Regions from separate parts of the Microbacterium sp. CFSPD4_SD4 genome, predicted to be linked through region 1. Evidence: riboswitches for the same ligand, from Rfam matches in the RefSeq annotation. Region 1 holds a riboswitch; the other holds the start of a gene.
The links. Region 1 has a riboswitch for thiamine pyrophosphate ahead of thiM (hydroxyethylthiazole kinase). Riboswitches for the same ligand answer to the same signal wherever they lie in the genome.

Region 1 (4,205 bases):
GCGGGAGCCCCGGCGCCGGATCGTCGAGGAGTGGTGGGGCAACGGCATCCTGCGCATCGCGCCCGCGGGAGTGCCGTGGTCGGTCTGGCTGTTCTGGAGCTCGGTCACCGGGACGACGTGGGACTTCGCCGGCTGGTACGTCAACCTCGAGAACGCGCACCTGCGCACCGACAGTGCCACCTACACCTCCGATCACGTCCTCGACGTCGAGATCGCACAGGACGGGCGCGTGGCGATGAAGGACGAGGACGAGCTGGTCGCCGCCGTCGACCAGGGACGGCTGACCGCCGCGCAGGCCGCGCAGATCGAGCGGCACGCGGTCGCGGCCATCGCGTCGTTCCATGCCGGCGACTGGCCGTTCGATCGGGAGTGGATCGACTGGCGACCGGACCCGTCGTGGACGATCCCGGTGTTGGACGGCCTCGACCAGATCGTCGTCCCCGACCGCTTCGGGGCCGGCCTCCGCGACGGCGCCGAGCCCGCGCGGCATCAGGCGTTCGCGCGGCATCAGGCGACAGCAGCGCCCACGGCCTGAGCTCGCGTGAGGGCCTGAGCTCGCGCGGTGGGCGGTGTTCGCGAGGTGGCCTGTGTTCGCGTGAGGGCCTGTGTTCGCGTGGTGGCCTGTGCTCGCGTGATGGCCTGTGCTCGCGCGGTGGCCTGTGTCGCTCCGCTCTGAGCGGAGGCCCTTCCCCCGAGTCGTCGATCCTGATGACATGGGCACATGACGGATGTGCTGATCCTGGGGGGAACCGGATGGCTGTCGGGGCGCATCGCCGCGCACGCGTTGGGGGCGGGGGCGTCGGTGACCTGCCTCGCCCGCGGCGGGCGGCCGGCGCCACCGGGAGCGACCCTCGTGCTCGCCGACCGCGACGACGAGGACGCCTATGACGTCGTCTCGCGGACGGACTGGGACCACGTCGTCGACGTCTCCTCCCGCGTCGATCACGTCTCCGGGGCGGTCCGCGCACTCGGCGACCGTGCCGCCCGGTGGACCTACATCTCGTCGATGTCGGTGTACCGCGACGACATGACGGTCGGAACGGACGAGTCGGCCCCGCGGCACCCGGCGGCGCAGGCCGGTGAGGACGACGACTACGCGCGGCAGAAGGTCGCGGCGGAGGACGCCGTGCAGGAGGGCCTCGGCGACCGCGCGCTCCTCGTCCGTCCCGGCCTCATCGTCGGCGACGGCGACCCGAGCGATCGCTTCGGCTACTGGGTGACGGCGTTCCTCCGGGCCCTGGACGAGCCGGTGCTGCTCCCGCCGCTCGACGGGCGCACGGCGCAGGTCATCGACGTCGAGGACGTCGCCGCCTTCGTCGTGTCCGCCACCGTCACCGGTGCCGTCAACGCGATCGGCGACGTGCGCGACCTGGAGGACGTGCTGCGTACGGTGCGCGCTTCCACCGGGCACACCGGTCCGGTCGTCGTCGGCACGGAGGAGCGTCTCGTCGCGGAGGGTGTCGCGTACTGGGCGGGGTCGCGCTCGCTCCCGCTGTGGCTGCCGCCCGAGATGAGCGGATTCATGACCCGCTCGAACGCGCGGTACCGGCGCAGCGGAGGCAGGATCCGGCCCCTCGACGAGACGGTGGAACGCGTCGTGGCGGACGAGCGCGAACGGGGCGTGGGCCGGGAGCGTCGCGCCGGACTCACGCGGACGGAGGAGCGGGCGCTGCTCAACGCCTTCGCTCGCTAGACTGCGAGGCAGTGACACGGGGTGCCGCATCCGCGGCTGAGATCACACCCGTCGAACCTGATCTAGTTCGTACTAGCGAAGGGATGTCGCAATGAGCGATCCTGTGCGTCCGGAATCCGTCCTCGACCTCGCTGTCACGGCGGGAAGGCTGCGGGAGGAGGTCCGGGCTGCGCCGCCGTTGACGCACTGCCTCACGAACGCCGTCGTGACGGGGTTCACCGCCAACGTGCTGCTCGCGCTCGGTGCGGCGCCGGCCATGGTAGACATCATCGGCGAGGCCGAGCCGTTCGCCGCTGCCGCCTCGGGGCTCCTCGTCAACCTCGGGACGCCGACCCCGGAGCAGCGGGAGGCGAGTCGGGAAGCCGTGGCCGGAGCGCTCGCCGCCGCCACGCCCTGGGTGCTCGATCCCGTCGCGATCGGCACGCTCCCGGTGCGGACGGCACTGGCCCACGAGCTGGCCGCGCGGCGCCCGACCGCCATCCGCGGCAACGCGTCGGAGATCCTCGCGCTCGCCGGGCACAGCACGGCGGCCGCGGCGGTCGACGCGACGGACGGCACCGAGGCGGCGGCCTCGTCTGCGCGCGAGCTCGCCGACCGGTACGGCTCCGTGGTCGCCGTCTCCGGCCCGGTCGACCTCCTCACCGACGGGGAACGGGTGATCCGCATCGCCAACGGGCACGAGCTGCTCACGCGGGTGACGGGCGGCGGCTGCGCGCTGGGGGCCGTGATGGCGGCCTTCCTCGGGGCGTCCCGCGGTAGCGGGACCGATGCGCTGACGGCGGTGGCCGCGGCGACCCTCGTCTACACGGTCGCGGCCGAGCAGGCGGCGGAGACCTCCCGCGGACCGGGCAGCTTCGCCGTCGGACTGCTCGATGCGCTGTCCGCCGTGACCCCAGCGGATCTCCGGGACCGCGCCCGCGTCGAGGAGGAGACCCGATGACCGTCGACCTGTCCCTCTACCTCGTCACCGATCGGTCGCTGTGCGGCGCACGCGGGGTGGTCGCGACCGTCCGCGAAGCGGTGGCCGGCGGCGTCCGCATCGTGCAGCTGCGCGACAAGGAGGCGACGGACGAGGAGACCGTCGTGCAGCTCCTCGCTTTGTCCGCGGCCATCGACGGTCGTGCGCTGCTCGTCGTGAACGATCGCCTCGATGCGGCTGTCGAGGCCCGTCGTCGCGGCGCCAGGGTGGACGGGGTGCACCTCGGTCAGGCGGACGCCTCGGTGCTCCGCGCGCGCGAGCTCCTCGGCCCGGAGGCCCTGATCGGGCTGACCGCGAACACCTCCGCGCACCTCGAGGAGGTCGCCGCGCTGCCGCCCGGCACGGTCGACTACCTCGGGGTCGGCGTGATCCGCCCCACGCGCACCAAGCCCGACCACCCGGCCCCGCTCGGCATCGACGGCTTCGCCGCGTTCGCCGCGCGCAGTGCGCTGCCGTGCGTCGCGATCGGCGGGGTGGAGCTCGACGACACGGCGGCGCTGCGCGCGGCCGGCGCGGCCGGGATCGCGGTGGTGTCGGCGCTGTGCGGCGGCGGCGACCCCCGGACAGCCGCCGCGGCCTTCCGTCGGCGCTGGCTCGGGCGGGCGGTGCCGCACGTGCTCAGCATCGCCGGCAGCGATCCGTCCGGGGGCGCGGGCATCCAGGCCGACCTCAAGGCGATCGCCGCGAACGGGGGCTACGGCATGGCGGCCCTGACGGCCCTGACCGCCCAGAACACGCAGGGCGTCCGCGCCGTGCACGTTCCTCCCGCGGACTTCCTCCGGGCGCAGCTCGACGCCGTCGGTGACGACATCCGCATCGACGCCGTGAAGGTCGGCATGCTCGCGGACGTGGAGGTGATCCGGACGGTCGCCGCGTGGCTCCGAGACACACAGCCCCCGATCGTCGTGCTCGACCCGGTCATGATCGCGACCTCGGGGGATCGGCTGCTCCACCCCGATGCGGAGCGCGAGCTGCGGAGCCTGCTGTCCCTGGCGACCGTGGTCACCCCGAACCTCGCCGAGCTCGCGGTGCTCGTCGGTCACGAGGTGACGGACTGGGCGGACGCGCTCGCCGCGGCGCGAGAGCTGTCGGCCGCGATGGGGACCGCGGTGCTGGTGAAGGGCGGGCATCTGCCCGGGGACGAGGCACCGGACGCCCTGATCGACACGGCAGCCGGTACGCACGCCGAGTTCCCCGGCGCGCGCATCCGCACGGCGAACACCCACGGCACCGGCTGCTCGCTGTCCGCGGCTCTGGCCACACGACTGGCGACGGGCGACGATCCCGCGACTGCGGTGCGCGCCGCGCGCGCCTGGTTGCGGGAGTCCCTCCGCGCGGCGGACGACCTGGAGATCGGGCGAGGACACGGCCCGATCCATCCCTTCTCGGGACTCTGGGCGCGCGGCGGGGTCGAGACCCGGCCGACACCGGAGGAGGTGGCCGCGGCCTGGTGGGACGAGACCGCCGCGATCCGCCGCGACATCGACGCGCTGCCCTTCGTGCGCGCGCTCGCCGGGGGGACCCTCGACCGCG
Region 2 (4,205 bases), on a different contig from region 1:
ATTGCGGTGGCGAGCTTGGCGCCGCGGCGGATCGACAGGACGAGCAGGGCGAAGGCCATGCCGAGGAAGCGCCGGATGCGGCCGCGGTCGGCCACGCCGCGGGCTCGACGCGCCAGTTCCAGAGCCCGCCAGTCGTCGAGGAACAGCCCCACCATGCGCAGTCCGGCGAGCGCGCCGAGCACGAATCGGGCGGGCAGGCGCAGGATCTGCCCGAGGCCGTCGGCGAGATCGGTCGGATCGACCGTGATGAAGAGCACCACCGAGGGCAGGGCGATCGCGAGCACCCGGAGCATCGTGGCGACGGCGAGCGCGAGCGACCCCTCGCTGATGCGCAGCACGAACCAGTCGACGTAGACCGTGCCGCTCGTCTCGCCGTACAGGGCGATGGTGAGCCCTGTGAGCGGCGCCGCGAGCCAGACCGGCCAGGTGCGGACCCAGAACTCGCGCCACCCGATGCCGGCGAACAGGAACAGCACCGCTTCGAGCACCAGGGCGACCGCCGCCGACACGGGATCCAGCGTGAGGATCAAGGGCACGGCGATGAGGGCGCTCACGCCGAGCTTCGCGACCGGGTTGATCCGGGCCACGACGCCGGCGCGGGCGCGGGTGTCGGCGAGATCCGTCATGCCGGCGCCCCCAGGGCGAAGCGGGTGGCGTGCAGGGCGCGCGCCACGTCGAGGTCGTGCGTGACGGTGACGATCGCGGAGCCCTCATCCCGGAGGGTGGCGAGCATCGCGACGAGCTCGGCCCAGGTGCGGGCGTCCTGTCCGAACGTCGGCTCGTCGAGGATCAGCACCCGGGGTCGCGTGGCGATCGCGGCCGCGACGGTGAGACGGCGCTTCTCCCCACCCGAGAGCGTGTACGGGTTCGCGGCTCCCAGCGCGGACAGGCGCAGGCGGGCGAGCAGCTCGTCGACGCGGGCCTCGACCTCGTCCTCGGGGACGCCCAGCGCGCGCGGGCCGATGGCGAGCTCGTCCCGCACGGTGGTGGCGAGGAGCTGGTGCTCCGGCTCCTGGAAGACCATGCCGATCCGGGTGAGGAGGTCGCGGGACGCCCAGCGGATCGGCGCGGGATCGGCACCCTGCGCGAGCACCGGCGTCGCGGTCACGGCCCCCTCCGCGGGCGGGAGCAGGCCCGCGAGGGTCAGGCCCAGCGTGGACTTGCCCACGCCGTTCGGGCCGGTGATCGCGAGGGCCTCGCCCGCCCGCACGTCGAGGTCGATGCCGCGGGCCACCGGACGCCCCTTCACCCGCGCCACGGCGAGTGCTCGGGCCGACAGCAGCACCTCGCCGGGCACTGTCCTCGGTGCCGGGGGCTCGGCGGGAGGACGCCCGGGCACCCAGACGCCGTCCGCGGCCAGGCGCTCTCCCTGCGCACCGAGCACCGCGGCGGGAGGGCCGTCCGCGACCACCCCGCCGGCACCGAGCACGATGACCCGGGTGAGGAGCGGCAACCACACCTCGAGTCGATGCTCCACGACCACGAGGGTGGCGGGGTGCGCGGCGAGCATCCGCTCCACCGCCTCCCTGACCTCGCGCACCCCGTCCGGATCGAGGTTCGCCGTCGGCTCGTCGAGGAGGACGAGGCCGGGGCGCATCGCGAGCATGCCGGCGAGGGCGAGACGTTGCTTCTGGCCGCCCGACAGCGCCTTGGTCGGATGATCGAGCGGCACGTCGAGGCCGACGGCAGCGAGCGCCGCCTCGACACGCGGCCAGATCTCCGCACGCGGTACGCCGAGGTTCTCGCACCCGAACGCGACGTCGTCGCCCGCGCGGCGAGGATCACCTGGGAGTCGGGGTCCTGGAGCACGAGCCCGGCGCGCCCGCGAGTCGCCACCGCCGGAGCGTCGTCGACGAGGAGCTCCCCCGCGCTCTCGCCCTCCTCCTCGCCGCCGAGCACGCCCGCGAGGCCGTGCAGCAGGGTCGACTTGCCTGCCCCGGACGCGCCGAGCACGAGAACCCGCTCGCCGGGCTCGATGCGGAACGAGACGTCGCGCAGCGCCCATGCCCGGCGGCTCGCATGCCGCCAGCCCCAGCCGCGCGCCTCGACGACCGCGGGAGCGACCTGCGCCGCCATCAGACGCGCACGCGCGCCTCGCGCCCGGAGCCGAAGCGGTCCAGCGCCCCCGTCGCCGCGATACCGCGGGCGAGCACCCACGACAGGGCACCGGCGATGACGGCGCCGGAGATCACGGTGCTCACGAGGTAGATCACGGTGAACGCGGGACCGGAGCCGGCGTACCAGAGGATGAGGTTGTTGATGCCTCCCGCGAGCGCAGCGCCGGCACCGGCGAGGATCGCGACGGGCAGCGACCAGCGACGGTAGAAGAACAGCAGGAAGACGAGCTCGGCGCCGAGACCCTGCACGAGGCCCGCTTCGAGCGTGAGGAAGCCACCCCACTGGTTGCCGATGAGCGCCGAGACGACGGCGGCCAGCAGTTCGACGTAGATCGCCGCACCGGCCTTGCGGATGATGAGGCCGCCGAGCACTCCGGCGAACAGCCACGGTCCGTCCAGGAGACCCTGGAGCCCGGGGAGCAGCGGCTCGAGCAGGGCCTTGGGGCCCAGGTACCCGACGTTCCAGGCCAGGAAGATCAGGCCGGCGGCGACGCCGAGCACGCTGGCGACGACGATGTCGACGATGCGCCACCGCAGATAGCTGCGCGCCGGAGCGCCGGTCGTCTTCGTGGACGAGGATGCGGACGTGGACGTACTCATGTGAACTCCTCCCTGCGCTGGCATGACCCAGATCAGGTTCGACGGTCGAAGCGCGATTCGCTCCCTCTCAGCCCGGCTCGCCGGACTCCCGTGGTTGTGCTGTAGATCCTAGCGTCTTCCGTCCGCGCGTCCCGAGCCGCGCACGGCGGATTCCTGTCGGCATTCGGTACCGTAAGCGAGTGACCGCTTCCGATCCCCCTGAAGAGGCGTCCGGCGGCGTCGGCGTCGACGCGCGGCCCGAGGACTCCGCCCCCGCGTCCTCGCAGACCGTCGACACGCTGCCTGCGACCACGACGGAGACCGTCGCGTGGGCCGATGCCTCGACACCGGCGACCGCGCTGACCTGGGTCGACACGGACGTGGTCGAGTCCGGGTCGTCGACGCCGGAGTTCGACGCCACCCCGGAAGCCGAGGCCGCCCCCGGCCTGCTGCGCGACGCGACGCTGCGTCCGGCGATCGCCGGCCCCGGCCTGCTCGTCCCGCTCGGGGTCCTCGCCGGGCTCATCGCCTCCTACGCCGGAAGCACGCTGCTCTGGCCGTTGCACGAGGTCGCCCCCACCGTCCAGGCCGTGGAGGTCACCCCGGTGGCCGCCCCCACCGCCGCGCTCGCCTGGCCGGAGGTGGGCGACGGTGCCGTGGGCATCGCCGGGATGACCACGGCCGCGTCCACGACCGCCCCGGTCAGCATCGCGAGCATCACCAAGGTCGTCAGCACGCTCATGGTGCTCGACCGCCTGCCCCTCGCCCCCGGGGAGCAGGGCCCCGAGTTCTCCTTCACCTACGCCGACAGCATCCGGTACTGGGACTACCGGATCTCGAATCAGTCCGCGCTGGATGTCCCCGTGGGCGGGGTGCTGACCGAGTACCAGCTCCTGCAGGGCACCCTGCTCGGTTCGGCCAACAACTACATCGATCGGCTCGCCGCGGAGATCTGGGGCTCCGATCGGGAGTTCGCGGCCGCCGCCGAGGTCTGGCTCGGCGAGCGCGGGCTCTCCGAGATCACCGTGGTCACGCCGTCCGGATTCGACGCGCGCAACGTCGCCACCCCGGAGGCGCTCGTGGCTCTCGGCGAGCTCGCGATGCAGAATCCCGTGTTCGCGGAGATCGTGGGCACCCGGTCGGTCGAGCTGCCGGGGGCCGGCACGGTGGAGAACACGAACGGCATGCTCGCGGACCCGGGGGTCGTCGGCATCAAGACCGGCACACTCGTCGGCTGGAACCTGCTGACGGCGAAGGACGTCTCCGTGGGGGACTCGACGGTCCGCCTCTACGCCGCGGCGCTGAACCAGGAGGACGACGAGGCGCGTCTCGCCCTCACCCGTGCCCTCTTCGCGCAGACCGAGGCGGCGCTGCAGGCGCAGGGCCCCGCCGTTCCCGCCGGGACGGTGGTCGGACGCGTCCGCACCGCCTGGGGCGAGGAGGTCGACGTCGTGACCGGTGAGGACGCGGATGTGGTGCTGTGGAACGGGGCGAGCGCGACCGCGACGG

Region 2: linked by a shared signal. The riboswitch ahead of AC2W7E_RS12540 (ECF transporter S component) and the one ahead of thiM (hydroxyethylthiazole kinase) in region 1 are both predicted to bind thiamine pyrophosphate.

Annotation. Positions count from the first base shown of each region.
Region 1 covers NZ_JBNFOC010000003.1:294,159-298,363, forward strand. Annotated here, with positions in the region: gene AC2W7E_RS07795 (DUF402 domain-containing protein) at 1-535, shown strand, start outside; gene AC2W7E_RS07800 (NAD-dependent epimerase/dehydratase family protein) at 722-1,693, shown strand; TPP riboswitch at 1,701-1,794, shown strand; gene thiM (hydroxyethylthiazole kinase) at 1,785-2,633, shown strand; gene AC2W7E_RS07810 (bifunctional hydroxymethylpyrimidine kinase/phosphomethylpyrimidine kinase) at 2,630-4,205, shown strand, end outside.
Region 2 covers NZ_JBNFOC010000008.1:73,970-78,174, reverse strand. Annotated here, with positions in the region: gene AC2W7E_RS12550 (energy-coupling factor transporter transmembrane component T family protein) at 1-626, opposite strand, end outside; partial or broken gene AC2W7E_RS12545 (ABC transporter ATP-binding protein) at 623-2,076, opposite strand; gene AC2W7E_RS12540 (ECF transporter S component) at 2,076-2,717, opposite strand; TPP riboswitch at 2,708-2,819, opposite strand; gene AC2W7E_RS12535 (D-alanyl-D-alanine carboxypeptidase family protein) at 2,897-4,205, shown strand, end outside.